3 regions of the Streptomyces sp. NPDC050388 genome follow, and region 1 is predicted to be linked to each of the others. Evidence: riboswitches for the same ligand, from Rfam matches in the RefSeq annotation. Region 1 holds a riboswitch; each other region holds the start of a gene.
The links. Region 1 has a riboswitch for glycine ahead of cycA (D-serine/D-alanine/glycine transporter). Riboswitches for the same ligand answer to the same signal wherever they lie in the genome.
Positions count from the first base shown of each region.

Region 2: another riboswitch for glycine. It lies ahead of gcvP (aminomethyl-transferring glycine dehydrogenase); the one in region 1 lies ahead of cycA (D-serine/D-alanine/glycine transporter).
Region 3: another riboswitch for glycine. It lies ahead of gcvT (glycine cleavage system aminomethyltransferase GcvT); the one in region 1 lies ahead of cycA (D-serine/D-alanine/glycine transporter).

Region 1 is NZ_JBFAKH010000043.1:20,767-25,284, reverse strand. It holds gene AB0I73_RS24020 (SDR family oxidoreductase) at 1-204, shown strand, start outside; gene cycA (D-serine/D-alanine/glycine transporter) at 1,082-2,569, opposite strand; glycine riboswitch at 2,874-2,965, opposite strand; glycine riboswitch at 2,966-3,062, opposite strand; partial or broken gene AB0I73_RS24010 (IS5/IS1182 family transposase) at 3,786-4,076, opposite strand; gene AB0I73_RS24005 (YceI family protein) at 4,308-4,518, shown strand, end outside.
Region 2 is NZ_JBFAKH010000089.1:15,113-19,630, reverse strand. It holds gene AB0I73_RS33855 (MerR family transcriptional regulator) at 1-541, shown strand, start outside; gene AB0I73_RS33850 (DNA polymerase IV) at 640-2,076, shown strand; gene AB0I73_RS33845 (PRC-barrel domain-containing protein) at 2,108-2,485, opposite strand; glycine riboswitch at 2,604-2,700, shown strand; gene gcvP (aminomethyl-transferring glycine dehydrogenase) at 2,873-4,518, shown strand, end outside.
Region 3 is NZ_JBFAKH010000032.1:27,146-31,663, forward strand. It holds gene glyA (serine hydroxymethyltransferase) at 1-764, opposite strand, end outside; gene gcvH (glycine cleavage system protein GcvH) at 779-1,156, opposite strand; gene gcvT (glycine cleavage system aminomethyltransferase GcvT) at 1,344-2,471, opposite strand; glycine riboswitch at 2,661-2,758, opposite strand; gene AB0I73_RS19940 (AAA family ATPase) at 2,976-3,641, shown strand; gene AB0I73_RS19945 (enhanced serine sensitivity protein SseB) at 3,724-4,515, shown strand.

The DNA of each region.
Region 1 (4,518 bases):
ACCGACCCGCACACCGAGAGCCGTCCCGGCGTCCCGCTCGGACGGCCCGGCGATGCCCGCGAGGTCGCCGCAGTCATCGCCTTCCTCGCGGGCCCGGACGCCTCGTACGTCACCGGTGCCTCCTGGAGCGTGGACGGCGGCATGCTCCGGATGGGCCCGCAGGCCGGGTCACATCTGACGAACGACGACTGGCGGCGCCCCTGAACGGGCGATGGACGCGAACACCGCGTTCGCGCGGTTTACGCTCCGCCCTCTGGCCTCCGCGTTTCGCCGCCGGCGTCCGGATCCTGAGCGGAAACGCGAAAGTGCCCCCTGAGCTGGGATGACGAGGCTTGTCCAGGGCTTCTGTCGCCACGGCAAGGGGGCACTTTCTGCGGACACGTATGACATGAGGTCGCGTGTGTTGAGCGGACGCTCCTGGAGAGGAGGTCGGCGATGGCGCCGACACAGGCAGGCCCCGGGTCCGCAGCACCCGGCGGGCGTCGAGGGCGTGCACTGCGACGTCGGACTGTTTCCTCTCGGCATCGGGCGGTAGTCGCTGGCGGGCCCGGTGAGGTCGGTGGGCGTGGTGGTGCCGTGGGCGTTCGTCCGGGGAACCCGCGGGGCGCCCAAGAGCGCCTCCCGGCTCCCCGGCCCCGGAGGCCGCGTCGCACGCCGCACCGTACGCGCCGTCGCGGTCCCGCGGCAGGAACCGCGGGGACTTCATGCGCATGCCCGGGTCGGCGGTGAGGGTCCGCGCGCGGTGCCCGGCCCACTTCCGGGCGGTGACTCCGGTGCCCGCAGCCTCGTGCCGAGCGCGGCGCCGGGGCGACACTCGCGGCGTGGAGGATCTACCGGACCGCCGAGGGGGCGAACCAGAACCGGCCGGTCTGCTCGTAACGGACCGGTCCGGCCTGTGTGCCGACGTTTCGTCCCGTCGGGGCTGGGGCGGGTGTCCGGGCGGTGCGGGAAGCGCAGCTCGGTGGCAACTGGACGTGCTGCCACCGGGCTGTTGTGGCCGGCGGCGGTCGAACCGCCGGCCGGCCGTCACCGGGCGTTGTGTTGTGCGGGTGTTCTGTGGCTTCCCCGTCGTGAGGTCGCCTCAGTCCAGGGGCTGCTCCACGGAGCCGGCCGGGGATGCTGTCTGCCGGGCCTGGTGGGGGCGGCGACGGCGGAGCACTGCCCATGCGATGCCGAGGACGACGAACCACACCGGGGTCACCAGCAGTGCCTGCAGGGTGTCCTCCTTCTGGGTCAGTGCCCAGATGAGGAACGCGAAGAAGGCGAGTACGACGTAGCACATGATGATGCCGCCGGGCATCTTGAACGTCGACGCCTCGTGCAGGTGAGGACGGCGCTTGCGGTACACGAGGTAGCAGATCAGGATGATCGACCAGACGAACATGAACAGCAGGGCCGAGATGGTGGTCACCAGCGTGAAGGCCTCGATGATCGAGTCGCCCATGGTGACCATGACGACACCGGGAAGCAGGAAGAGGCCGGACAGGAGCAGGGCGTTGACCGGTACCTTCCTGGAGGTGAGCCGGCCGAACCGTGCCGGCGCGTCGCCCTCCTGGGCCAGGCCGTAGACCATCCGTGAGGTGGAGTAGATGCCCGAGTTCGCGGACGAGGCGGCAGAGGTCAGCACCACGAAGTTGATCACGGAGGCGGCGATGCCGAGGCCGGCCAGCGTGAACATCACGACGAAGGGGCTGCGGTCCGCGCTGATCTGGCGCCAGGGCGTGACGGAGATGATCGCGACCAGGGCCACCACGTAGAACAGCATCACGCGTACCGGGATCGAGTTGATCGCCTTGGGCAGGTTCCGTTCCGGGTTCTTGGTTTCCGCCGCAGTGGTGCCGACCAGTTCGATGCCGACGAAGGCGAAGGTCGCGATCTGGAATCCCGCGACGAACCCCATGGGACCGGTGGGGAAGAAACCGCCGTCGTTCCAGAGGTTGGAGAAGCTTGCGGTGGCACCCCCGGGGGCCTGGAAGCCGCCCAGTACCATGCCGAATCCGACGACGATCAGTGTCACGATGGCGACGATCTTGATCAGTGCGAACCAGAACTCGGTCTCACCGAACGCCTTCACCGTGGGCAGGTTCAGGACGATCAGCAGGACGACCGCCGCGAGTGCCGGGATCCACAGCGCGAGCCCTCCCCACCAGTACGACACGTACCCGGCGATCGCGATGACGTCGGCGACGCCGGTGACGATCCAGCAGAACCAGTAGGTCCATCCCGTGAAGAAGCCGGCCCACGGCCCGAGAAGGTCCGAGGCGAAGTCGGCGAAGGACTTGTAGCGCAGGTTGGACAGCAGCAGCTCTCCCATCGCCCGCATCACGAAGAACAGCATCGCGCCGATGATCATGTAAACGAAGATCACTGAAGGGCCGGCCAGTGAGATCGTCTTGCCCGACCCCATGAACAGACCGGTTCCGATGGCGCCGCCGATCGCGATCAGCTGGATGTGCCGGTTGGACAACTGCCGGGAGAGGTGCTGCTCGCCCGCGGGGGAGGGCGTCGGTCCGGGCTCCGTCCCGGGCGCCGGGGCGGTGGTTGGGACGGCTTTGCTGCTGTCATGCATGAGCGAACCTCGTGGATCTTTGGTGCGTGTGGGCCGTGACAGGCGTGTCCTGGGAGGCGGCCGCACACGCATGGGGGAGCGAGTGGGCGCAAAGAGCCGGCATGAGTGGTGGGGCGGTCGGCGGAGGGGTGCCGGGCACGCCGAACATGCCTTCAGAGGGGCGTGGGCCCAGGAGGGCCGTGGTGGGAAAGCCGGAGCTCAGTCGGGATACCGACGGACGGCCGGCGGCCGGGGTAATGAGAAAGCCATCGGGGGGTCCTCAAGAGTCGGGCACGGGCAGGAGCCCGCGCTGCCGAGTGGAGCCTCCCCCTCTGTCATGGGGCCTGAGAGCTTCGCCGCGAAAGTTCGCGGCTTGCACCGTGGGCGAGACGCAGGAGCGCCTGCTTTTCAGAGGTGCCTGCCCGAGCGGTAGGGGTGCCTGAGAGTTTCCGGGGAGGTGTTGCTCCTTCGGCGCCCGGGTCTGGCTGACCCGGTGCTCTCCCGCAGCGGGATGAGCGGCGATGTGAGGCTAGGCCCGCACCGGCAGTGGGTCAAGACCTGCGTGAACGTTGATCATTTACTGCCGGGTAGGACGGCGTTTCAGGACCGCGTGCACCTTCCCGCAGGTGCGGGCCGCTCCAGGAACCGGGCCGGCCTCGTGCGTCGGCTTCGCCGGGATGCCGGTCCCCTCCCGGACCTCGCGGGTGACGCCGGCCTCCGGGGTTTCGTCGAATTCGAGGACGACGCCGGAAAGTTGCCTTGAGCCACTGCCGGTCCGGCGGATCGCCGGGAGGCGCCTGTCGGTGCGTACCCCCACTCCGGTTACGGACGGGGAGTGCGGGAACGGAGGCGTTGCTTCCTGTGGTTGACTCCGGGCACCAGGTATCCAATCGGTCTGCCGGCCCGCTCGCTGAGACCGGCGCCTCCGCGTAGGCCGACTCCGTCGCGGACAGTTGTGGCAACGTGATGGCCGAGGCCCTGAACAGCACCTTCAAGGCCGAACCGGTCGAGATGCAGGGCCCCGGACCAGCTTCGGCCAGGTCAAGCACGCGATCTTCCGGCAAGTCACCCGGTACCGCGAGGAACGGCTCCGCTCCGCCCTCGCCCACGTACCGTCTGCCGAGTACGAACGCGAGGGTGCCAGCGCCAGGAAGCCATCTCGCAGTCCGCCTGAGGCAAGATCACCGGACTCCGCGAAAACCGGGGCAGTTCAGGGTGCAGGCAGCGATCGGCCGGTCGGCGGCAGGGTGCCGTCCAGGATCACGAACGCCTTTGTCCGCACGGTCCTCATCGCCCCGTCCAGGGTGGCCAGGACGTCGATTGCCTCGTGCGGGGAGCGGTACGCGGTCGCGGTGCCGATGCGGAAACCGGCGACGAGCCGGGCGTAGGTGTCGCCGCACCGCAGGTGGGCCAGGGCGCGCGGGGCCCGACGCCCGGCCGGCAGGCGTCGTCACCGCGTCCCGATCTCCCGCCGCCGAGCGCGGAATTGCCCCGTCAGGTATCGAAGGGTGTGGCTGGACAGATCAATCGACGACGGGGGGAAAGCACACGAAACTCCTGACGGGCATGGGCGATCTTGGTCGAGAACCCGTCTACCAGGAGTTTCGTTGCCCCGTGCAACCATCTCCCGCCAACACCCCGACCGCGCAATCAGGCTGAAAAGGGCTCAAGGTAATTGCCTATTGCATCCAAAGCCTCGGGGTGATCGAATGTGCGTCCGGCGATCGGTGTTCTTGACGTTACGCAGAGGGTGTCGCACATGATGGGCCGCTGGTTGGCAGGTCGAACAAAACAGCGTCAGGCGGGCCCGCTGGCAGCTGTGCAGACCCCCTCGAACGCCGGGGTGCTGAGCTGCCGGGTCCTCAGCCCGGCCAACGAGCCGGTGTCGAATGCCCGATGGGCGGTCAGCGACACCGTGGGACGCACACTGGTCGAGGGCGGGACGGATCCCTTCGGTTCGTTCGTGGCCA
Region 2 (4,518 bases), on a different contig from region 1:
GCCGGCGGCCGTGCCGAACAGCGGAGGGGCGACGACGTCCATGGTGTCCGAGGAGATCGGCTACCGCGGCCCCACGGCCTGCGCGGCCGCCGGCATCACCTACCGGCAACTGGACTACTGGGCCCGCACGGGACTGGTCGAGCCAAGTGTGCGGCCCGCGCACGGCTCCGGGACACAGCGGCTGTACGGCTTCCGGGACGTCGTCGTCCTGAAGATCGTCAAGCGGTTCCTGGACACCGGCGTGTCGCTGCAGAACATTCGCACCACCGTCCAGCATCTGCGGGAGCGAGGCTTTCGTGACCTGGAGCGCATGACGCTGATGAGCGACGGAGCCACGGTCTACGAGTGCGACACGCCGGATGAGGTCCATGCCCTGCTCCAGGGCGGCCAGGGGATCTTCGGGATCGCCGTCGGTGTGGTGTGGCGGGATGTCGAGAGCGCGCTGTCCCAGTTGCACGGGGAGCGTGTCGACACCGGAGAAACACTGATCGGGCCCAACCCGATGGACGAGCTGGCGCGGCGGCGGAACCGCGCGGTCTGAGCCGTCGGGGCCGGCCGAGCGGCCCGTGCGGTCCGGGGCGGTCGGTGGACGGCCCGTGCGGCAGGGCATTGTCAGTGGCGTAGGGCAGCATCGGAGATGTGAGACCCGCGCCTACCATCCTGCATCTCGACATGGACGCCTTCTTCGCCTCGGTGGAGCAGGCGTCCAAGCCGAGCCTGCGAGGGAAAGCCGTGATCGTGGGCGGGCTCGGGCCGCGCGGAGTGGTCGCCACCGCCTCGTACGAGGCCCGGACCTTCGGCGTGCGTTCCGCGCTGCCCATGGCGCAGGCGCGGCGGCTCGCGCCGAACGCGGCGTATCTCGTGCCGCGCTTCGCGTTCTACCGGTCGATCAGCAACCAGGTGATGGGGCTGCTGCGGGCGCTGTCGCCGCTGGTGGAGCCATTGAGCCTGGACGAGGCGTTCGTGGACCTGGAGGCCGGCGGGGCGGCCTGGGACGAGCGGTCGGCCCGGTTGGCCGGGGCGAAACTGCGCGCGGACATACGGGAGGTCACCGGGCTCACCGGATCCGTCGGGCTCGCCGCCTCCAAGATGCTGGCGAAGATCGCCTCGGAGCAGGCGAAGCCCGACGGGCTGGTGCTCATCGAGCCGGGAAGGGAGCGGGCCCTGCTGGCGCCGCTCCCGGTCCGGACGCTGCCGGGAGTGGGGCCCGCCACCGGTGACCACCTGCGCAGGGCCGGGATCCACACGGTCGGCGAGCTCGCCGAGGCCGGGGAGGACGAGCTGGTGCGGTTGCTCGGCAAGGCACACGGGCACGCGCTGTACGCCATGGCCCTGGCGCGGGACGAACGGCCCGTGGTGGCCGAGCGGGAGACGAAGTCGGTGTCGGTCGAGGACACGTATGACGTGGATATTCACGACCGGGTGCGGGTCGGTACGGAGGTGCGGCGGCTCGCCGATCGCTGTGTGCGCAGGCTGCGGGGAGCGGGGCTGGCGGGACGGACCATCGTGCTGAAGGTGCGGCGCTACGACTTCTCGACGCTCACCCGGTCCGAGACGCTGCGGGGGCCCACGGACGATCCGGCGGTGGTGCGCGAGGCGGCGGCACGGCTGCTGGAATCGGTCGACACGACAGGCGGAGTACGGCTGCTGGGCGTGGGGGTCAGCGGACTCGCGGACTACACCCAGGAGGACTTGTTCGCACAGGCGGCGGGGGACCGGGCGGAGGAGTCGCCGGGCGAGGAGGACCGGGTGACCGCACCCATGGGGGAAGAACAGCAGACGAGCACGGAGCGGCGCTGGCCGGCCGGGCACGACGTACGGCACACCGAGTACGGGCACGGGTGGGTGCAGGGCAGCGGCCTGGGCCGGGTCACGGTCCGGTTCGAGACGCCCGACTCGGCGGTGGGACGGGTGAAGACCTTCCGCACCGACGACCCGGCCCTGCAACCGGCGGATCCGCTGCCACTGGTGGATCCAAGCCCCGGGGAGGGCGAGAGACCGCGGGACGGCGCGGAGACGGGCGACGGCTCGGGGGCGAGTCCCGGTGTCGTGGGCCCGGGGCCCTCGCAGGCGTGAGTGGGCTTCGTGCTCCCGGCTCCGGGGGCCGTCAGGCCGGGCGGTCGTCGCGGTCGGCGAGCTTGCCGAAGTCGCGGTCCGGAAGCGGGGGAGGCGCGGAGACGTCCAGACCGTAGTGGTGGTAGAGCTGGAGCTCCTGCTCCGGGGAGAGGTGGCGGCCCACGCCGAAGTCGGGAGCGTCCTTGATCAGGGCGCGTTCGAAGGGTATGTGGAGGCTGCCGTCGATCAGCTCGCTCGGCTCCAGGGGGACGAAGGCGTCCCTGCTGAACAAGCCGGTGCGTATCGCCGCCCACTCGGGTACGCCGGTGGCGTCGTCGAGATAGACCTCGTCGATGGTGCCGATCCGGGTTCCGTTGCGGTCGAACGCCTTGCGGCCGATCAGGTTGCGCGGATCGATGTCGGTCTGCACGGGCCCTCCACTGGTCGCAATCCGCAATCACTCGTCAGCACTACGAAACGGCACAATTGGTCCGGCGGCCACTCGAAGGACCGGGGGTTGCCCTCGCTGGTACGCTGACAGCGGCTGCTGACCCCGTGCGGGAGAGTCCTCCGGACACCACCGGAGGGCGCCGAAGGAGCAAATCCTCCCCGGAAACTCTCAGGCCCACGTACCGCATGGACGAGGTCACTCTGGAAAGCAGGGCGGGTGTCGACGGCTCCCGCTCTCACCGACGGTGAAAGCCGGGCGCCCTGCGGCGGTCCGGTGAAGCTCTCAGGTTGAGATGACAGAGGGGGAGGCCGTCCGGGCACCCGCCATGGTGCCCCTCGAAGGTCGTCAGACCAGGAGGCCTCCGCAATGACCGCCCACCGCATTCCCCTCTCCGAGCTCGAACAGGGAACGCCCTTCGAGCAGCGCCACATCGGCCCCGACCACGAGGCCCGCGCCAAAATGCTCGCGCAGGTCGGCTACGGCTCGCTCGACGAGCTGACGGCTGCGGCGGTCCCGGATGTGATCAAGAACGCCGACGCGCTCGACCTGCCGGGCGCCCGGACCGAGCCCGAGGTACTGGCCGAGCTCCGGTCGCTGGCCGACCGCAACGAGGTGCTCGGCTCCATGATCGGGCTCGGGTACTACGGGACCTTCACGCCCCCCGTCATCCTGCGCAACGTGATGGAGAACCCCGCCTGGTACACGGCCTACACGCCGTACCAGCCGGAGATCTCGCAGGGGCGGCTCGAGGCACTGCTGAACTTCCAGACCATGGTCGCCGAACTGACCGGCCTGCCGACCTCCGGGGCCTCACTGCTCGACGAGGGCACGGCCGCCGCCGAGGCGATGGCGCTGTCGCGTCGCATGGGCAAGAACAAGAACGGTCTGTTCCTGGTCGACGCGGACGCACTGCCGCAGACGATCGCCGTGATCGAGACCCGTGCCGAGCCGACCGGTGTCGAGGTCGTCGTCGCCGACCTGAGCGAGGGCATCCCCGCCGAGATCGCCGAGCGCGGGATCAACGGCGTGCTGATCCAGTACCCGGGCGCCTCCGGAGCCGTACGCGACATCAAGCCGGTGATCGACCGGGCGCACGAGTTGGGCGCGCTGGTCACCGTCGCCGCCGATCTGCTCGCCCTCACGCTGCTGACGTCGCCCGGCGAACTCGGCGCGGACATCGCGGTTGGCACGACACAGCGCTTCGGTGTGCCCATGGGCTTCGGCGGGCCGCACGCCGGATACATGGCCGTGCACGAGAAGATGGCGCGCAGCCTGCCCGGACGGCTCGTCGGTGTCTCCGTCGACGCGGACGGCCACCAGGCCTACCGGCTCGCGCTCCAGACCCGTGAGCAGCACATCCGCCGTGAGAAGGCCACCAGCAACATCTGTACCGCTCAGGTGCTGCTCGCCGTGATGGCCGGGATGTACGCCGTCTACCACGGTCCCGAAGGACTGCGGACCATCGCGTGGCGCACCCACCGTTACGCGACCGTCCTCGCCGAAGGGCTCCGGGCCGGCGGCGTGGAGATCGTCCACAGCTCCTACTTCGACACGCTGACCGTGCGGGTCCCGGGCCGGGGTGCCGAGGTCGTCGCCGCCGCGCGGGACAACGGCGTCAACCTGCTCCTCGTCGACGCCGACCACGTCTCGATCGCCTGCGACGAGACCACCACACGGGCCCGGCTCGCCGCCGTGTGGAACGCCTTCGGGGTCGAGGCCGACGTCGAGAGCCTGGACGCGGCAGCGCCCGACACCCTGCCGGACGCCCTGCTGCGCACCGACGAGTACCTGACGCACCCCGTCTTCCACCAGCACCGCTCCGAGACCGCGATGCTGCGCTACCTGCGGCGGCTCGCCGACCGTGACTACGCGCTGGACCGCGGGATGATTCCGCTGGGCTCCTGCACCATGAAGCTCAACGCGACCACGGAGATGGAGCCGATCACCTGGCCCGAGTTCGGGCAGCTGCACCCCTTCGCGCCGGCCGAGCAGGCCCAGGGCTACCTCACGCT
Region 3 (4,518 bases), on a different contig from region 1:
GGGAAGACCGCGGAGTTGATCTTCTTGGCCAGTTCGGCCGTGGAGAGGATCACGCCGCCGCGCGGACCGCCGAGGGTCTTGTGCGTGGTCGTGGTGACGACGTGGGCGTGCGGGACCGGGTTCGGGTGCAGGCCCGCCGCGACCAGACCGGCGAAGTGCGCCATGTCGACCATGAGGTAGGCGCCGACCTCGTCCGCGATCCGGCGGAACGCGGCGAAGTCCAGCTGACGCGGGTACGCCGACCAGCCGGCGACGATCAGCTTCGGCTTGCTCTCCTTGGCCAGCCGCTCGACCTCGGCCATGTCGACCTGGCCGTCGTCGCCGACGTGGTACGCGACCACGTCGTAGAGCTTGCCGGAGAAGTTGATCTTCATGCCGTGGGTCAGGTGCCCGCCGTGCGCGAGGTTCAGACCCATGATCGTGTCACCGGGCTTGAGCAGCGCGAACATCGCGGCGGCGTTGGCCTGCGCACCCGAGTGCGGCTGCACGTTCGCGTGCTCGGCGCCGAAGAGTTCCTTGACCCGGTCGATGGCGATCTGCTCGATCACGTCGACGTGCTCGCAGCCGCCGTAGTAGCGGCGGCCGGGGTAGCCTTCGGCGTACTTGTTGGTGAGGACCGTGCCCTGGGCCTCCATGACCGCGACCGGGGCGAAGTTCTCCGAGGCGATCATCTCGAGGGTGGACTGCTGACGGTGCAGCTCGGCGTCGACCGCCGCCGCGACGGCCGGGTCGAGCTCGTGCAGCGGGGTGTTCAGGAGCGACATGGGGTGCGGCCTCCTCAGCCCTGGATGAAGGCGTCGTACTCGGCGGCCGAGAGCAGGTCGGCCGGCTCGTCGCTCACCCGCACCTTGAACAGCCAGCCGCCCTCGAAGGGGGCCGAGTTCACCAGCGACGGGTCGTTCACCACGTCCTCGTTGACCTCGGTGACCTCGCCGGTGACCGGGCAGTACAGGTCGCTGACCGACTTGGTCGATTCCAGCTCGCCGCAGGTCTCACCCGCGGTCACGGTGTCGCCGACCTCGGGGAGCTGGACGAACACGATGTCGCCGAGCGCGTTGGCCGCGTGCTCCGTGATGCCGATCGCCGACACGCCGTCCTCGGCGGCCGTCAGCCACTCGTGTTCCTTGCTGTAGCGGAGCTGCTGGGGGTTGCTCATGATCTGGATCCTCCTGTGTGCGAGGGACCGCCGGGATCGACGGCGACGAAAGGGGGTGAAAGAGGGGCGAAGGAGCCCGGGGGCCACGGGACCGGCCCGGCTGATGGCGGAAGCACGGGTGAGCGGGTGCGCCGCGCCCGGCCTCGGCCGGTACGGCCGGACGCGCGGCCCACGTCCTACGACGTCGTCACTTCTGCCGCTTGTAGAACGGCAGAGCCACGACCTCGTACGGCTCGTGGCTGCCACGGATGTCCACGCCCACGCCCGGGGTACCCGGCTCCGAGTGCGCCACGTCGACGTACGCCATCGCGATCGGCTTGCCCAGCGTCGGTGCGGGCGCGCCGGAGGTGACCTCGCCGATCACCTCGCCGCCGGCCACCACCGGGTACCCGGCGCGCGGGACCCGGCGGCCCTCGGCGACCAGGCCCACCAGGGCGCGGGGCGGGGTCCGCTCGGCACGGGCGGCGGCCTCGGCCAGGGCGGCGCGGCCCACGAAGTCGCCCTCCTTCTCGAACTTCACGACCCGGCCGAACCCGGCGTCGAACGGCGTCAGCGAGGCGCTCAGCTCATTGCCGTACAGCGGCATGCCGGCCTCCAGGCGCAGCGTGTCCCGGCAGGCCAGCCCGCACGGGACCAGCCCCACGGCCTCGCCCGCCCCGGTCAGCGCCTGCCACACCTCGACCGCGTGCTCCGGCGCGACGAACAGCTCGAAGCCGTCCTCGCCGGTGTAGCCGGTACGGGCGATGAGCGCGGGGACGCCGGCGACCGTGCCGGGCAGACCGGCGTAGTACTTCAGGCCGTCCAGGTCGGCATCGGTGAGGCCCTTGAGGATGCCGGCGGCCTCGGGGCCCTGCACGGCGATCAGCGCGTACGCGTCGCGGTCGTCGCGGACCTCGGCGTCGAAGCCCGCCGACCGCTCCACGAGGGCGTCCAGCACCACCTGGGCGTTGGAGGCGTTGGCGACGACCAGGTACTCGGGGGTCTCGGTCTCGCCGAGGCGGTAGACGATCAGGTCGTCCAGGATGCCGCCGTCCTCGCTGCAGATCATGGTGTAGCGGGCGCGGCCGGGCTTGACGGTCCCGATGTTGCCGATCAGGGCGTAGTCCAGGAACCGCGCCGCCTGCGGGCCGGTGACGGTGATCTCGCCCATGTGCGAGAGGTCGAAGAGGCCCGCCTTCGTGCGCACGGCGTTGTGCTCGTCGCGCTCGGAGCCGTAGCGCAGGGGCATGTCCCAGCCGGCGAAGTCGGTCATCGTGGCGCCGAGCGAACGATGCAGGGCGTCGAGCGCTGTCCGGCGGAGTTCGGTACTGCTCATCGGTCGGTCTCCCAGGGCGATGGGGTCCCCGCCGGCCGGGGCCGAGCACGGGGAGGGTGAGGACGTTCCTCCCCATCTGTCATCGGAACCTGAGAGGTTCGCCATGACCGTCCGCGCAGGGGACGTCACGGCTTGCACCTTGGGTGGAGCCGCCGGAAACTCGCACGGCGGCCCGCTTTTCAGATGTGCCTGGCCCGCGCGGTAACGGTGCCTGAGAGATTCAAGGGAGGGACTTGCTCCTTCGGCGCCCCGGCGAAACGTGCCAGGGACTCTCCCGCGCGGATTCAAACGGCCGGTATGCAGTTGGCGCGCTCATCATTGCACGCATCGTGAGGCTTCGGCAGGGGGACCTTTCCTTCGTACGCACAGGGTGTTCATGCCTGTACGGACGGCTGTGACAGGTCTGTATCGGGAAACGGACGGAATGAGGAGGCTCCGCCGTTACCGTCTCTTTACACTCGGCGGGGACGGTGCTCAGGCGCCTGCCCCAGGGGAGGACTCACGGTGAACAGGACCACGGCGTACGCCACCACGGGTGTCGCGCCGCCCGAGCAGCAGGCCCCTTCGGCCCGGGAGGCCCGCGGCGCGCGGCCGTCGCCCGTCGTCCGCGACCTGCGCGGGTGCGCCGGCCGCGGTCCGCACGCCCTGGTCTTCGGCCCCCGCGACCTCGTCGTGGTCACCGGACTGCCCGGCAGCGGCAAATCCACACTGATGCGGCGCGCGGTGCGCGGCACCCGTATCGACTCCCAGGACACCCGCGACCGCTGGGACCGCCGCATGCCGCGCCTCCTGCCGTACGCGGTGTACCGGCCCCTGGTCCGCCTCGACCACTACGCCGGGCTGCGCCGCGCCCTGCGCACCGGCGAGGGGGCCGTCGTGCACGACTGCGGTACCCACGCCTGGGTGCGCCGCTGGCTGGCCCGCGAGGCCCGCCGCCGGGGCGCGGGGCTGCATCTGCTGCTGCTCGACGTCTCCCCGGGGCAGGCGCTGGACGGGCAGCGTGAGCGCGGCCGCGGCGTCTCCCGGTACGCCTTCCTGCGGCACCGCACCGCCGTCGGCCGGGTGCTGCGGTCCGCGGAGCGCGGCGACCCGCCCGCGGGCTGCGGCTCGGCGGTCCTGATCGACCGGGACGCGGCGAACGCGCTGCGCCGCATCGACTTCACGGGCTGACGGCTGCACGGGCTGACGGCCCCGGCGCGGCAGCGGTTAGCCTTTTCAGCCACAGCAGTGGTTCCAGGCAGGCGGTAGGCAGATGGACTTCCCGGCGGGCTTCTCCGCGGACTTCCCGGCACAGACTCACCCCCATCCGCACGGAGGATGGCCCGGCAACGAGTTGGAGGAGGTGCTCTCCGCCTCCCTCGGCGTCCCCTCGGCGGACGGCCGGATCATCGAGGTGCTGGGCAGGAGCTTCGTCTGGGTCCCGCTGCCGAACGGCGGCGGTCCGCACAGCGGCCCGCTGGACCTGCCCACCCTGGAGATCGAGGGGCAGGCGTACGTCCCGGTCTTCAGCTCCGAGGAACAGTTCCGCCAGGTCGTGGGCACCCCCATGTCGTTCACCGTCGCGCCCGCGGTGGAGTTCGCGCGGGGTCTGCCGCCGCAGGCCGGGATCGCGGTGAACCCCGGTGGCGTGGTCGGCGTCCCGCTGCCGCCGCCCGCCGTGGCCGAACTGTGCCTGGCCGGACGAGGCCCACTGGACGGTCCGGCGGGCGGCGGCCGGGTCAAGCTGTTCGAGCCCGACTGGCAGGACGATCCGGTGGACTTCCTTGCCGCCGCGGGCGCGGAGTTCGAGTCGACCGGTGTCGTGAGCACCGCCCGCCGCTGCCTCGCCGAGATAGAGACCGCGGACCCGGTGCTGTTCGTCGGGGTCGAACTGTCCCAGTGGGAGGGCGATCTGCGGGTCCTGCCCGGCGACGCCCTGGGCCGGGCGCTGGGCCGTCGGCCGGTGAAGTGGCCCGTCAACCTGGTCCTCCTGGACGTGGCCCAGGACCCGGTCGGCCAATGGATGCGCGACCGCGTTCGCCCGTTCTACCAGCGCGAGGGCTAGAGC